2 linked regions of the Sinobacterium norvegicum genome follow. The protein of the gene in region 2 interacts with the protein of the main gene of each other region in a pairwise test. Links are inferred from orthologs where the notes say so. Each region holds a gene or a part of one and is shown on either strand. Other genes may lie near its edges. The genes, in order: L9P87_RS13975 and topA.

The links.
Region 1: the proteins of topA (region 2) and L9P87_RS13975 interact in binary tests that used the Escherichia coli proteins (3 or more experiments, as listed by UniProt). The link is inferred for Sinobacterium norvegicum from one-to-one orthologs.

What each region holds. Positions count from the first base shown.
Region 1 is NZ_CAKLPX010000003.1:426,532-434,441, reverse strand. Bases 2,621-5,604 are described here. They hold L9P87_RS13975 (YigZ family protein), read right to left. Parts: upstream 4,428-5,604; coding sequence 3,813-4,427; downstream 2,621-3,812. Other genes in these bases: L9P87_RS13965 (nitroreductase family protein), read right to left, coding at 5,354-5,604; L9P87_RS13970 (DMT family transporter), read right to left, coding at 4,420-5,301; L9P87_RS13980 (NAD(P)/FAD-dependent oxidoreductase), read left to right, coding at 2,621-3,666. Outside these bases: L9P87_RS13995 (DUF1214 domain-containing protein), read left to right, coding at 1-300; L9P87_RS13990 (sulfotransferase family protein), read left to right, coding at 300-1,433; L9P87_RS13985 (cupin domain-containing protein), read right to left, coding at 1,489-2,151; more of L9P87_RS13980, read left to right, coding at 2,386-2,620; more of L9P87_RS13965, read right to left, coding at 5,605-5,914; L9P87_RS13960 (DUF2947 domain-containing protein), read right to left, coding at 6,021-6,497; L9P87_RS13955 (ABC-F family ATPase), read left to right, coding at 6,685-7,910.
Region 2 is NZ_CAKLPX010000001.1:46,753-54,881, reverse strand. What follows is about bases 2,511-5,713. They hold topA (type I DNA topoisomerase), read right to left. Parts: upstream 5,378-5,713; coding sequence 2,711-5,377; downstream 2,511-2,710. Other genes in these bases: L9P87_RS00265 (DUF1653 domain-containing protein), read right to left, coding at 5,539-5,713; L9P87_RS00275 (DUF6586 family protein), read right to left, coding at 2,511-2,636. In the rest of the region: L9P87_RS00295 (CsiV family protein), read left to right, coding at 1-419; transcriptional repressor LexA, read left to right, coding at 595-1,203; L9P87_RS00285 (SulA-like leucine-rich domain-containing protein), read left to right, coding at 1,257-1,649; L9P87_RS00280 (hypothetical protein), read right to left, coding at 1,761-2,039; more of L9P87_RS00275, read right to left, coding at 2,139-2,510; more of L9P87_RS00265, read right to left, coding at 5,714-5,763; L9P87_RS00260 (hypothetical protein), read right to left, coding at 5,766-6,119; L9P87_RS00255 (universal stress protein), read left to right, coding at 6,374-6,814; L9P87_RS00250 (ATP-binding cassette domain-containing protein), read right to left, coding at 6,811-8,129. UniProt on the Escherichia coli protein: Releases the supercoiling and torsional tension of DNA, which is introduced during the DNA replication and transcription, by transiently cleaving and rejoining one strand of the DNA duplex.

The sequences.
Region 1 (7,910 bases), on a different replicon or contig from region 2:
GACGAGGCCTTGGTGATCACGCTGACGCCACCCGAGTGTGATTACTGGAATATTCAACTGGCCAACTACTGGCTAGAGAGCCTCGACTACCGCTTTTACCCCGTCCACTTTAATCATCATACCGCCAGCTATAACGATGATGGTACGGTTACCGTGGTCATCTCACCAACAGACCCTGGCTGCAAAAACTGGCTCAATACCTGTGGCCATAATCAGGGCACCATGTGTGTACGCTGGGTCGGTGCCGAACAGCACCCGACACCAAAGGCTCAACTCGTTAAGCTTGCGGAGTTAACATAATGTCAGTGGATTTATCCGTCAACAGCGTGTTAGAAGAAGCCAAAGACAAGACCGGGTTGAATGATTTTGGCGACCAAGGTTTCTTAACAGGCCTCACCGTTTTAATGCAGACCTACGACCAAAACGGCCTCAGCGATGCAGGAAGGTTAGCCAGCCGCGGTAGAATCGTTAACCTGTTAGCCGAGCGCTTGCGCATCGAAGACAGTTTTAAAAAACAGCCTGAGATCCGGGATTTAAAGATTTCAAAACCGATGTTTCTAACTGGGATGCCCCGCACCGGCACCTCGGCTCTGCTCAATATTTTAGCCAGCGACCCCGCTGCCAGACCGCTTAAGCTCTGGGAGGGTTACAACCCGTCGCCCTACCCTAACTTGGCTGAGGGCGAAACCGATCCGCGTTACTCCATTGTCAAAGCGGCTTTTGAAAAAGCCAGCGACCTCAGTAAAATACACCACACCTCGGCGGATACCCCCGAGGAGTGTATTCATTTATTCAATCATACTTTTGAAGATGTGCAATTCGGCATCGAGGCCTTTTTAGAGCCCTATGCCAGTTTTTTCAAAACCGTCGATCGGACCAAACAATACCAATACCACGGCGAGTTATTGCGCATGCTGCAGTCACGACAGCAGACTGATCGTTGGTTATTAAAATCACCGTATCATCTGTGGTCACTGGATTTGATGGTCAAGCAACACCCCGATTGCTCGATTATTATTACCCATCGCGACCCCCGTGAAGTGGTTGGCTCCTATTGCAGTATGATGGCCTATTTAATGCCCGACAGTGAAAATGCCGATCTTAACGCCCTGGGTAAAGGGGTGTTGGATTATCTGGTCGATCAGGTCAACGGCAGCATCGAGCAACGCAAAAACATCAGTGACAAGCGTATTCTCGATATTCAATACCGTGATTTTGTTAACGATAACCAATCGGTCATCGACAGTATTTATCATCACTTCGAGCTGCCTTACGGCAAGGATGTACAGCAGCCGATCAAGCAGTACATCGCCGACCACCCCCAGGGCAAGCACGGCAGCCACGATTATCATCTGGCCCAGTTTGGCCTCGATGAAGCCACCGTGCTCGATCGCTTTGAGCGCTATACCAAGGCCTATAATATCGCCCTGTAAACACCAAAAATCACCGCACAGTATGGCCTCGGTCACCGGGCCCACTTCCCCACCGCTACGGTGCCGGCATTAAATGACCGACTTTCACCAATATGACTGTTTCTTCGACGACAAAGGGGTGGTGACTGCTCTGGTGCGGGCTCCGTATCCAGCTGCCGACAGGATATTGTCCGTATTGGTCCTCAAACTGCCCCGATAGCACCAGAATCTCCTCACCACCAAAGTGTTGATGGGGCTGAAATACCTCGTTGGCCGGCCACTTCACCAGGGCGGTATGCTGACCTTCAAAATCATGCAGCGGCATCACCTGCAGGCCGCCGATCCCCGGCCGCCAAGCGGCCTCAAGAGTATTGACCCGAACCTCTTCGCCGTCACGGCGGTCAAATTGATTGAGTTTTACAAATAATACGCAGCCTTCTTTGCTGAAAGGGCTGTGACTGCTACCCGGTGGATTGCGAATGTAGCTGCCGGCGGGATAGTCGCCGTGCTCATCAGAAAACACGCCCTCTAAGACGAAAATCTCCTCGCCCAGGGGATGCTGGTGGGCGCTAAAATTAGCCCCGGTCTGATAACGAACAATACTGGTGGCGTGGCCGCTCTCACGGTTTTCTCGCGCCAGTGGCTTGCGTTCAACACCGGCCATCGGGCTTTCAAGCCAGGGTTGCTCGGCACTGTTAATCACCACCTTGGATGTGAAATCCATATTAAAATTTTCCACTGTACTCTCCATTATTTTCTCTGTTTACCCACCACAATCGATGAGCTGCCAACACGGGGGCTATAGCGTCTACCCGCAGTGCCTACAGCTTTATCCAGAAACCTACATCGGTGGCCAATATATTCAGGCAAGCTGGAGTGTAACAAATATCAAAGAAGCTACCACCGCAGGGTTATTGTCCCGCAGCCGCTATCGGCTTAAATTAATCCCTAGACTCACTGGGGATTACTTCTTATGTCAACAATTCAACACACCGGTTCTTACTACGCTGACTCGGCCAATAATAAAACGCCTTATCCTCAACTGGATGGCAGTATTGATGCCGACGTCTGCGTCATCGGTGGTGGCTACAGTGGACTTTCCTCTGCCCTGCATTTACAGGAGCAAGGGTTTAATGTGGTGTTACTGGAGGCCGGTCGAATTGGCTGGGGGGCCAGTGGTCGCAACGGCGGTCAGCTGATCAACAGCTACAGCCGTGATATCGACCATATCCGTAGCCGCTTCGGCAGCGAGGCCGGGGATATGCTGGGCAGTATGGCCTTCGAAGGCAATGCCATTATTCGCCAACGTATCAAGCAATATACTATAGATTGTGACCTCAAAGACGGCAGCTTCTTTGCCGCCAATACCACCAAACAACTACAGGGCTTTGAGCAGACTAAAGCGCTGTGGGAAGGCATCGGCCATCAGCAACTGTCGATGGTCAGCGCCGAAGAAGTTGGTAATATTGTCAACACCGACCGATACTGCGGCGGTCTACTCGATATGAGCGGTGGCCATATCCACCCCCTCAACCTTGCCCTCGGTGAAGCTGAAGCCTTCGTCGCCCTTGGCGGTCAAATCTTCGAGCAGAGTGAGGTCATCGACGTGGTGCGCTCACCACTGCAAATTAAAACTGCCCATGGCGAGGTAAACAGTAAATATGCCGTGGTCGCCGGCAACGCTTATCTCGGCGGTTTGATCCCCGAACTCGCCAGCAAAACCATGCCCTGTGGCACCCAAATCGTCGCCACCGAACCGCTCACGGATGAACAGGCCAAGGCCTTAATCCCCAGCGATTATTGTGTCGAAGATGGCGATTACCTACTCGATTACTTTCGTCTCAGCGCCGATAACCGGTTAATTTACGGCGGCGGGGTTAACTATGGCGGTGGCGACCCGTCTGATATTCAGCGCAAGATTTTGCCTAAGTTGAAGAAAACCTTCCCGCAACTCGGTGATATTAAAATTGATTACAGCTGGGGCGGCGACTTCCTATTAACCCTGTCACGTCTGCCCCAGTTAGGCCGGCTGAATAACAACATTTATTACTGCCAGGGCTACAGCGGCCACGGCGTCACCACCACCCACCTCGCCGGCAAACTGATTGCCGAGGCGCTGAGCGGCGATGCCAAGCGCTTCGATGCCTTTGCCAATCTGCCCCACTATCCGTTCCCCGGCGGCCGTCTATTACGCACACCGCTGACGGCAGCAGCGGCCACCTATTACAGCCTGCGGGATCGATTGGGGATATAAGTACCCGCGACAACAGGATCTCACTGCGCGTTGAGTCAAAGACTACAGCGCAGTGACTTCACTGATCGCGAATATCTTTTACTGAGCAGGCAGTGGAATCACGGAGCGAGTGCGAAGTTCCACGGGGTGAAATACCAAAACGTTGTTTAATCTGCTGACGTCAACAACGTCACCGCCACCCTGGCAGCCACAAAGTCTATCAGCGCGTGCTCCATCGACAGCGGCAACGCGATGGTCATCTGCAGCTCGCCACCGTAATCGACATCCACCAGCTGCCCTTCTGCCCCCTCCAGCCAACGCCGAATCTCGGCCTCACCGGCGTAGTCGCAGAGCAAACGGTGCTCAATCATCGGCACCAGAGTCTTGGTCTGCAGGGTTTCCACCGCCTGTTGGGTCGAGGTCGAATACGCCCTGACCAGACCGCCAGCACCCAGTTTGATGCCGCCAAAATAGCGGATTACCACCACGATAATATCGCCGATACCGCGATGATTAAGCACGTTAAGAATCGGCTTGCCCGCCGTGCCCGAGGGCTCGCCGTCGTCGCTAAACGCCTGTGAGGTCGGCTGCTTCGGGTCACCCAATAAATAGGCCCAGCAGTGGTGGCGGGCGTCGGGGTAATCGATTCTGGCCTGTTCAAGCACCGCCATCGCCTGCTGGCGATTACCGGCATAGGCTACGCGTGCAATGAATTTACTTTTCTTAATTTCATAGCAAAGCTCAACAGCCTCTGCAGGAATAGCATAAGGTTGCTTATTCATTGCCGGCACGTTTCATTTTTTTACTCTCCGCTCGCATACTGTAAAAGTTGCCACTGAGCATGATTAAGCCGCCGACTAACAAGTAGATATCGATCGACTCCTGATAAAAAATATAGCCGATGATGGCAATCAGCGGCAGACGCAGAAAATCCATCGGCACCACCACGGTGACATCGGCATAGACCAGCGCCTTGGTCATCGAAAAATGCGCCAACAAAGCCGTGCAGGCAACGACTAATAGCCAGAACCCATCCAGGCTTTCAACCGACTGCCACTGCATCATTGCCGGTATCGATGACAGCGTGCCCTGCACTAATACCATGAAAAACAAGATGGCCAGGGCGCTATTATCGGCGGTTAATTTACGGGTAATGGTATGGGTGAGGCCAAAGAAGACGGCACTGATTAATACCGCAAACGCGGCAGGGCTGATAATCTCGATGCCCGGGCGCAGTATCACCAACATACCGATAAAACCCAAGCCGACGGCGACCAGTCGCGGCGGCGTCATTTTTTCGCCGAGCAACAGCACCGCCAAAATAGCCGTCCAGATCGGCACGGTAAACTCGATGGCAAACACCTCGGCCAGAGGAATCATAGAAAGACCAAAAAACCAGCCATATTGAGCGGCGAAGTGGCTGCTATTGCGCAGAATATGCCAGCCTAATTGGCCTCGATGTAACTGTGGCCAGGCACGAGCATAGGTCAAAATAGACGCAATAATCAGCAGCCCGATGAGGCTACGAACAAACAGAATTTGGCTGATGGGAAGATTGGCGGTCAGCTCTCGGCCGGCAACAGCCATTAACATAAACTGGCTCAACGCCAGCAACATCCAAAGAGCGGCCTTAACGACTAACGATTTCTCTTGCACTGACTCACCTAACCGCAAAACAACAGGAAGCGGCTAGGCTACCTCAAAGCTCTCAGCCCTGCCAGTGGCTGACGAAATCCTCGGTATTGAGGTCGGGTAATTTTTTCGCTTCACCCATGCGGGTACCGAGATAGATAAAGCCAACAATACTCTCATGGCTGGCAAGGCCCAGCGCTTGGTTGACGGTGTCATTGGTAGCCATTGGGCCGGTACGCCAGACGCCGGCATAGCCGAAGGACTCCGCCGCCAACATCAGGCCGTGGACACCACAGCCGGCACTGATGACCTGCTCTTGCAGCGGCACACCGTCTTTCTCTGTGGGGTTAACAATGGCCACAATCACCATTGGCGCACGCAACGGCTGACCGCGCAACCGCTCGAGCTTCTCCGTCGGGGCATTGGGGTCACGGGCGAGCTCGGCCTGGGCGTAGATCTCGCCCAGCTTGGCTCTGTCGTCACCGCCGATGACGAGATAACGCCAGGGGCGCAATCGACCGTGATCCGGCGCCCGCAGTGCCGCTTGAAACATCTGCTGACAGTGTTCAGGGCTGGGGCCAGGCTCCTGTAATCGAGGGGCTGAGTTGCGCTGGAGTAAGGCATTTAAGACCGACATAACACTACCTGAATAAAATAAATCAATAAGTCATGGGCATATTATTGAGAGTGATTATCAAAATCAAGCCGTCACGCACCAACCAACACACTGACAGCATCACCGCCTAGGCTTTTCGCTCGCCTACTTGTACATTGCCATTCTGAAAAAACTGAGCCACCTGCAAACGCTTGCGGCCGATCAGCAGCGGGCCGTCGTCGAAAAACAAAAAATTCTTCCAACAGCGTTGAAACACCGCCCAGGTGGTCTCAATCACATTATCAGAGTCATAACAAAAATAGACCACGGTATTGTCATCCCAGTCGATGTTTTCCAGCACTGCCTCGGGCAACGTCGACTCCTCGCTATCCCAAGCCTCCTGCCATCGATCATTGACCTTCCAGGTCTTTTTTGCCGCTGCCCAGTCACCGTTGGTAAAATGATCCGGTTCAGTACTCAGTTCACTGATATTGAGCCCCCACACTTCGCTGCTACGCTGCGGTGTCATCGGCTTAATAGCGGCCAAGTCCTCGGCACTGACCGGCAGATCTCGATGGCGAAAAACCCAGGCTTTCTTGTATTCATCAAACGGTATGTAGTTCATCTGGCGGCTCACAGTAAAATATCGGCCAATTGTAACAGATCATCAGCGCCGCGTAATGAGGCTATAACCATCACTGCGGCAGGCTGAAGGGCAACTTTATTTTTGCTTAAACCGGCAAAAAAACGTATAGTGCGCCCCTATTTTTGACCCAACCATTTTTACTCATCGACAACCTAGGATGCTCGCCTTGATCTCTACAGCCAACATCACGATGCAATTCGGCACCAAGCCGCTGTTTGAAAACATCTCTGTTAAATTCGGCGAGGGCAACCGTTATGGCTTAATTGGCGCCAATGGCTGCGGTAAGTCGACGTTTATGAAGATTCTCGACGGCTCGCTTGAGCCCACCGCCGGCAACGTCAGTATCACGCCTAACGAGCGTGTCGGCAGGCTGCATCAGGATCAATTCGCCTTCGAAGAGTTCTCCGTTCTCGACACCGTGATGATGGGTAATAAAGAGCTGTGGGACATCAAGGTTGAACGCGACCGCATCTACTCACTGCCAGAGATGAGCGAAGAAGACGGCATGAAGGTGGGCGAGCTCGAATCTCAATTTGCTGAGATGGACGGTTATACCGCCGAGAGTCGCGCCGGTGAACTGCTCATCGGTGCCGGTATCGATACCGATTTACACTGGGGACCAATGAGCGAGGTTGCTCCCGGCTTGAAAGTCCGTGTCTTATTAGCCCAGGCACTGTTTTCTGATCCAGACATTCTGCTACTTGACGAACCCACCAACAACTTAGATATCAATACTATCCGCTGGTTGGAAGGTGTCTTAGACAGCTACAAGTGCACCATGATTATCATCTCGCACGATCGCCATTTCTTGAACGCTATCTGTACCCACATGGCCGATATCGATTACGGCACCATCAAGCTGTACCCGGGTAACTATGACGACTTCATGTTTGCCTCGACCCAGGCCCGTGAGCGCATGCAGAACGAGAACAACAAGAAGAAGGCCGAGATGGCCGAGCTGAAGCAATTTGTTAGCCGCTTCAGCGCCAATGCCTCCAAGGCCAAGCAGGCGACCTCACGGGCCAAGCGCTTAGAGAAGATTGAACTCGACGACATCAAGCCATCGACACGAGTAAACCCGTACATTATCTTCAACCAAGAGAAGAAACTGCACCGTCTGGCACTGGAAGTAAAGGGCCTGGGCCACGGTTTCGATGATGGCGAGCTGCTGTTCAAAAACTCCGACCTGATGGTTGAAGCCGGCGAGCGCATCGCCATCATCGGCGCCAACGGTGTCGGTAAGACGACACTGTTAAAATGTTTGATGAACGAGTTAACACCCAGCGAGGGTGGCTACAAATGGGCCGAGAACGCCCAGGTCGGCTACTACGCGCAGGATCACGCCCGCGACTTCCCCAAGCCGGAATCGCTGTTCGATTGGATGAGCTACTG
Region 2 (8,129 bases):
CATCACCCCCTCTGCTTATCCACGCTGGCGAGAGCTATGACCAGCACCACCAGCTAGAGGGCAGCCTGGATATCCAACTCAGTCGCTTTCTTCACGTAAAATCTAACTTTTGGCTCAGCAGCTTCAGCGAATCCTTCGACAGTGACGACAACACCTACACATTCAGTTATAGCGCCGACGACAGCCTATCGCCCTACCAAACAGCTAACTCACCACGCTACAGCAGCTTCAGCGACAGTGGCTTTAAGTATCAGACGCTGATGGCTAACGAGTATGACGTCGAGCAAACGGCCAATCTTAACAACCATAGCCGGCTCAAGAGCGACGAACTACACTATGTTGACCACCCGCTGATGGGGATGCTGATCAAGATCAACCGAGCAGAAGAAACAAGCCCAGCATTCGAAACCGAACAATAATCCCTACCTGACTGCCGCTGTAGCGCCCTACGGTGGCCATCGCTCAACCACCTGTTAACCGCTAGATCCCCCCCTCGGGACACTCTACTTGCGCTAAATCATTGATTAATACTTGCACAGCTGAAAAACACTGTATAGAATTACATGTACTGTATGGATAACCAGATAAGCAACTATGATAAAACTGACTGCAAGACAAGCCGAAGTACTCGCCTTGATCAAACGCCACATCAATGATTCAGGCCTCCCCCCTACACGGGCTGATATCGCCAAAGAACTGGGCTTTCGCTCACCCAATGCCGCAGAAGAACATCTTCGAGCACTGGCCAAAAAAGGCGCTATCATCATGCTTGCTGGCACCTCTCGCGGAATTCGCCTGCCCCAAGAAGCGGAAGAACTTGGCCTGCCTATTATTGGTCAGGTTGCTGCCGGCAACCCAATACTGGCCGAACAAAACATCGACGACCACGTCAAAATCCCAGAATCATTCTTCTCTCCACAGGCAGATTATCTGCTCCGAGTACGCGGCGAGAGCATGAGAGATATCGGCATTATGGATGGCGACCTACTCGCTGTTCATCGCACCAGCCAGGTCACTGATGGACAAATTGTCGTCGCCCGCATTGAAGATGAGGTCACGGTTAAACGCTTCAAACGCGGTAAGACCAAACGAGAATTATTGCTGCTCCCTGAGAATCAAGACTTCGAGCCAATAGTCGTCGACTTAGCCGAACAAGATGTATCGATTGAAGGTATCAGCGTTGGGGTTATTCGCCAACACTAAGTAGCTTGACGCCAGCCATGCTGGCGAATTGAACAGATTAAAAGGGACGTATTATGCCATTATTTGCCGCACTAGAACAAAACGACAATGCAGTTAACAACGAGTATATTACCGAGATTTGCATTAAGGGCCACCCCAGCCAAGAACTGCTAATACTTCCCATTATCAGCCATCTCGCAGGGGAAGACAGTAAGCGCTGGGTTACATGGATAAACCCACCCTCACTAAACCGCCAGATCCTGAAACAATTTGGCTTGGAAAAGCGTCCTATATTGATCATCAACAGCGACTCAGACGAGCAACTGCACAATTTGTTGCTGCGCTGTCTCAATAGCGGCAAAAGCAATACGGTTGTAGCCAACCTGAACAGCACCAGCACCATCAATCAGGACGAATTAGCCTACGCCGCAATCAACGGCAAAAGCCACTGCCTGCTTATTCGCTAAACCAGATACCCAGGGAGTTCAATTAAATTGGCTTGACGACGAAACGTCTCCAGCCATGAGTAATTCAGGGACAACCAGCAACAACTGACTCAATTCACCCTGTCATTAAGCTCAGTGAAGTACCACCTCACGTGATAACTCTTGCTCACTGCCCTCGTAGACTTCTTCAGCCTGGAATACAGCCTCCTCTTCTTGATTCTCGACAATCTCGGCAAAGGTCGCCATGCCGGCTTGAATCATTGCCTTGGCAACCTCAAGTCGAGCCGTCGCCGATACCATCTCAGACTCGTTGGTGAATCGGATATTAATCAGAGGACGTCCATCGCCATCCGCATGTCGTAATACAATCTCGCCATTAGCAAGTTCCACAATTTCCAGTAGAGAAGACACTACGCCCACCTTCTTTTTGTAAGTAACTAGAACTTCTTTATAACACCGCTTTGTCAGATTTAACAAGCCTTTCGAGCAGGATTGCACACAATAAGATGCTTAGCTTTCTACTGAGTGCTGACGCTGGCGTTGAATTAACTCGGTAAAACCGGTTTTTATCGACACGATGGTCGCCATATCAAAATCAATCACTGGCGCATCGAGATTCACCGCTGCAATCGCAAACTGTCCAGCATTTTTACGCGTTATCGGCATCGTCTGTTCCAGCTGCAAAGTACGGCTATGGAGCGTCAGCAACTGACACAGCCAGCCCTGTCTCGACAATGTCAGCAGCTCATTGAGTTCGCCGCTTTGATGCTGCCCCTGCTGCAAGAGCTCTACCACCTCAGGCAACTGCCATGATGTTGGCAAAGAATCCTCGGTCACATGATAGGAAGAGACGACCTCAACCACATAACTGCGATAGGCGGTGTAAAGATGAGTCACAGCGGCCTCCATCAGCCCACGGCGCTCCGCCTCATTCAGCTTTTTGGCCAACGTTAGCTGCTGCTGACAATACTGCAGCAGCGACGCTATTCGGCGTTGATAATCTCTCATAGCAGGATACCTCTTGGCTATGCTCTATAAAAAAAACCCGCCTTTGCGGGTTTTTTGGATTAATTGAAAGGCGTCTACTTTTTCTTCGTCGCCTTTTTCTTAACTACACGTTTTTTCTTCTGCTCTTCAACCCACTTACCGCCGACGTAATAAGCTGTCCAGCCACTGGCCTTGCCTTCAACCTCGCTCAGCACATACTGCTCTTTAGTCTTGCGACTATAGCGAATAATGGCGGGGTTGCCGGAAGGGTCCGCCACGGGTGCCTTCATCAAAAAGTCATACTTTGGATCGATCTCGGCCTGGTGTGGCAACAACTCAGACACCAGCGGTGCCCGCGTCTCTCGGTTCTTAGGAAACTTACTGGCCGCCAAAAATAGCCCGGCTGCACCGTCACGAAGAATATAGGTATCCTCAACCTTGATACAAGCAAGTTCAGGCATCGGAACCGGATCCATTTTTGGTGGCGCGGCTTCACCACTACGCAACAGCTTGCGGGTATTTTTACAGCCCTCGTTGGTACAGCCAAAGTATTTACCAAAACGGCCCGATTTGAGCTGCATTTCAGAACCGCACTTATCACACTCAAGCACCGGCCCTTCATAGCCTTTAATCTTGAAGCTGCCCTCTTCTATTTCATAGCCTGAGCAATCCGGGTTGTTACCACAGACATGCAGCTTACGCTGCTCATCGATCAGGTAGGACTCCATCGCCGAGTTACAGATTTGGCAACGGCGCTTATTCAGCAACAGACGAGATTCTGCCTCTTCATCTAACTCAGTACTAACCGCCTCATCGCCTGACACCAAGTTAATCGTACACTTGCAGCGCTCTTTGGGCGGCAAGCTATACCCTGAACACCCTAAAAACACCCCCGTACTGGCTGTTCTAATTTGCATGTCGCGGCCGCAGTCTGGGCATTTAATATCCGTTGGTGTCGGGCTATTAGCACGCATACCACCCTCGTCAGACTCTGCCTGATCCAGCTGAACCCGGAAATCGGTATAGAAATTATTGAGCAATTTTTTCCAGTCTTTAGTGCCAGCGGCAACACCATCCAGCGCCTCTTCCATTCTGGCGGTAAAACTGAAATCCATCAGGTCAACAAAGCTCTCACTGAGACGGTCGCTGACGATATCGCCCATTTTCTCAGCGAAGAAACGACGATTCTCAACCCGTACATATCCGCGGTCTTGGATCGTCGAGATGATCGCAGCATAGGTGGAAGGTCGACCAATACCACGTTTCTCCAGCTCCTTGACTAAGCTCGCCTCAGTATAGCGCGGCGTCGGCTTGGTAAAGTGCTGAGTTGGAATAACCTGCTGTAGATTCAGCACCTCGCCCTGTTTGACGTCGGGCATGATGACGTCCTCGGCTTTCTTCGCTTGTGGTTGCTGCACCTTGGTAAAGCCGTCGAAGCGAATAACCCGCCCCTTACAACGCAGCTCATACCCCACAGCCTCAACCACAATAGAGGTCGAGGTAAATTCAGCCGGTACCATTTGGCAGGCGACAAACTGACGCCAAATCAACTCATACAGACGCTCTGCATCGCGTTCCATATTTTTTAGATGAGCGGTAATACAGCCAACATCTGAGGGACGGATGGCTTCGTGCGCCTCCTGTGCACCCTCTTTGCTTGAGTAACTAATCGCCGCTTCAGGCAGGTATTTCTTGCCATAATTATCTGCAACATAGTCACGGCAATTAGCCACGGCCTCATTGCTTAAATTGGTCGAATCTGTACGCATATAGGTGATATAACCCGCCTCGTAAAGACGCTGAGCCATCATCATCGTCTTCTTCACACCAAAACCGAGGCGTGTGCTCGCCGCCTGCTGCAATGTCGAAGTAATATAGGGGGCGGTTGGTTTAGTCCTGGTCGGCTTGTCTTCGCGGCTAACAACGGTAAAACTGGCATCATTTAGCGCCGCCACAGAAGCCATGGTATCGACCTCATTAGTGGGGCGATAAGCATTACCTTGATACTTTTTGACCTCCATCGACAGCGCTTGCTGATCGGTGGTGGTGAGGTCAGCCGCAATATCCCAATACTCCTCTGGGATGAAGGCACGAATCTCTCGCTCTTTCTCAACGACCAGTTTGGTCGCCACAGATTGTACTCGGCCAGCTGATAGGCCACGGGCAACTTTGGCCCACAATAAGGGCGAAACCATGTAACCGACAACACGGTCTAGAAAGCGTCGAGCCTGCTGAGCGTTGACCCGACTCATATCTAGCTCAGAGGGGGTGTTAAATGCCTCTTTAATCGCTGTCTCGGTGATTTCGTTAAAAACCACACGCTTGTATTTATCATCTTCACCGCCAATAGTTTCCCGCAGGTGCCAGGCAATCGCCTCACCCTCGCGGTCCAAATCCGTCGCGAGATAAATGGTGTCAGCGGTCTCGGCCAACCGCTTTAATTCACTGACGACCTTCTCTTTTCCTGGCAGGGTTTCATACTGCGCGGCCCAATCGTTTTCAGGGTCAATACCCATTCGCCTGACTAACTGATCTTTTGCCTTCTTCTTTTTATAGGCCGCTTTCTTCTCCACCGGCATCTTACGAGTCTTAGCCGCTTCTTTCGCCCGCGCCGCAGGGTCGACAGCATTGGTTTTACTGCCACTGGTCGGCAAGTCGCGTATATGACCAACGCTAGACTTTACAACATATTGATTACCAAGGTATTTGTTGATTGTCTTGGCTTTGGCTGGTGACTCCACAATAACTAAGGATTTAGTCATTAGTTCCCTACATTAATAAGAGGTAAAAAAAACGGTAAACGTATCAATTGCCGCAAGTTATAATCGCACTCGGCTATCAAGGTCAAGTCTTGTCATTAAAATAATTGACCGAATAACGTCAAAATAAACAGCTACAAGCCTTATTATATATAGCTTACAGACTATTCTACCGGCAGTTCATCACCGACGTAACTAAAGCGGGCGAACACCCCCTTGTCAGTTGATAAGGTTTCCACAAACATAGATAACGGCCTGACCCAGAGAGCGCGATCACCATACATCGGGCGATAGACCACCAGTTGTTCCTCTGATTCGGAGTGGCGAGCCACCCCTTCGACCTGATAATAAGCACCTTTATAATGCTTATAGATCCCTTTTTTCACCATTGCTATTGCTCTCGGTATTTTTGCGACTGAATTAACATTATTTTTTCAATAACTTCGGCGACTTGATCAACTGTACTACTATCACCTTTCTCTCGCCAATAAACGGCCACAAATAACTGCTCAGCTTCAACATAGCTACAGCTGTCAGGTAGACTATCAGTGATGTTTTGTAGCTGTTGTTGGTATTCAAGGTCCGGTCTGCTCACCCAATCAAAGCCTTTTTCCAGTGAGATAAACCACTTTTTACGCACCACCTCTTGCTGCTTTGCTCCTCGCGGGTGGTACTTGCTGTAACAGCTCATCATGTCGAAGTCATGACGGTAGCGTAGCTTCTGTGGTAGCTTTCTGATCGACACGTCCAAACCCCGCTTACCCGCATATGCTCGCAGCCGCTCCAACTGTTTTTGTCGTGGACTGGGTCGCATCCAGAAAATGGGGGATATTGCCATAATGACCACAAACCCGATGATTATATACGCCATGAATACTCTTTCATTTATTGACTTCACTATATTTTGACAGACCGCAAAAACTGCCGTCTAATTGAATCATATATTCAGCTATACTACTGAATAAATGATTGTTTTATTCAATACACAGGAGCGCCTCGATGTCTGATTATAAACACATACTGCTTGCTATCGACCTCAGTGATGACAGTCCACTGGTGTGCCAAAGAGCCCAGTCGCTGGCCAAGTTATACAATGCCAAAGTCAGCATTATTCATGTTGTCGAACCTCTCAGCTTTACCTACGGCAGCGACATCCCTCTCGACTTCTCCAGTCTACAAGACGAGCTCTTACTGCAATCAAAGAACCAGCTCTTAAGCATGGCCAAAACCATTGGCGTCGACGAGGATGACTGTCATCTGGTACTGGGCAGGCCAGAGACCGAAATCCATAAGCTCGGTATCGAAGTAGGCTCCGACCTTGTTGTCGTAGGCAGTCACGGCAGACACGGCCTAGCGCTGATTTTTGGTTCCACAGCAAACGGCGTATTACATGGCGCCTGCTGTGACGTGCTGGCAGTGAGAGTCAAAGACGGCAATTAAGAGGCCAGTTCTTCTAACTCTGCCCAGCGCTCGACTACCACCTCAAGCTCGGCCTCCAAGGCCTCGAGCTTGGCCAGTGTTGAGGCGACCTCATCCCGCGGCCCCTGGTAGAAATCAGCCGCCGCGGTTTGTTGCTGAACAGTATCGATGTCGGCCTCTAGTTGCTCAATCTTAGCGGGCAACTGTTCAAGTTCGTGTTTGAGTTTAAAGCTTATCTTTTTCTGCGGCGCCGCCTGCACCGCGGACGAAGGCTCAGCCTGTTTCGACACCACCGCCTCGTCTTGATAGGCCTGCTCACTGAATGAGCCCCCCTGGTTCTTCCAATCACTGTAGCCACCGATGTATTCACGCACCTTACCCGGCGCTTCGAAGACGATGGTACTGGTGACCACGTTATCCATAAACGCTCGGTCGTGGCTGACCAATAATATAGTGCCCGGGTATTCCATCAGAATTTCTTCGAGCAGCTCCAGCGTCTCTACATCGAGGTCGTTGGTCGGCTCATCGAGTACCAACAGGTTGGACGGCTGACCAAACAATTTGGCCAACATCACCCGATTACGCTCACCACCAGACAACACACCTACCGGTGTACGCGCACGCTCTGGCGAAAACAAGAAATCTGACAAATAACTATAGATATGGCGATCTTTACCGCCAATTTCGATAAAGTCGCGGCCCTGAGAGACGTTGTCGATAACGCTTTTTTCACCATCGAGTTCAGTGCGTAACTGGTCAAAATAGGCCAGTTCAAGCTTGGTACCTTTTTTTACCTCTCCTTGCTGAGGCGTTAATTCACCCAGCAGTATTTTCAACAAGGTACTCTTGCCGGCGCCGTTATTACCAACAATGCCGATTCTGTCGCCGCGTTGAATAACCGTCGAGAAGCCATCGAGGATTTTCTTGTCGGCAGAGAAATAGTGCGCCAAATTTTCAGCTTCGATAACAATTTTACCCGAGCGGTCTGCACTATTGGTGGTGATACTGGCCTTGCCGGTTACATTACGGCGCTCTGAACGCTCTACCCGTAGCGCCTTCAGCGCTCTTACACGCCCCTCGTTACGGGTTCGACGGGCTTTAATACCCTGTCGAATCCACACCTCTTCTTCCGCCAGACGCTTGTCGAATAATTCATTGTGTTTCTCTTCCGTCGCCAGGCGCTGCTCTCGGTATTCGAGAAAGCTTTTGTAGTCACCCTTCCAGCTAAAGGCGTGACCGCGATCCAGCTCGATAATACGTGTCGCCAGTTTTTGTAACAGTGCTCTATCGTGCGTAACAAAGAGAATAGCACCACGGAAATCGAGCAACTGTCGCT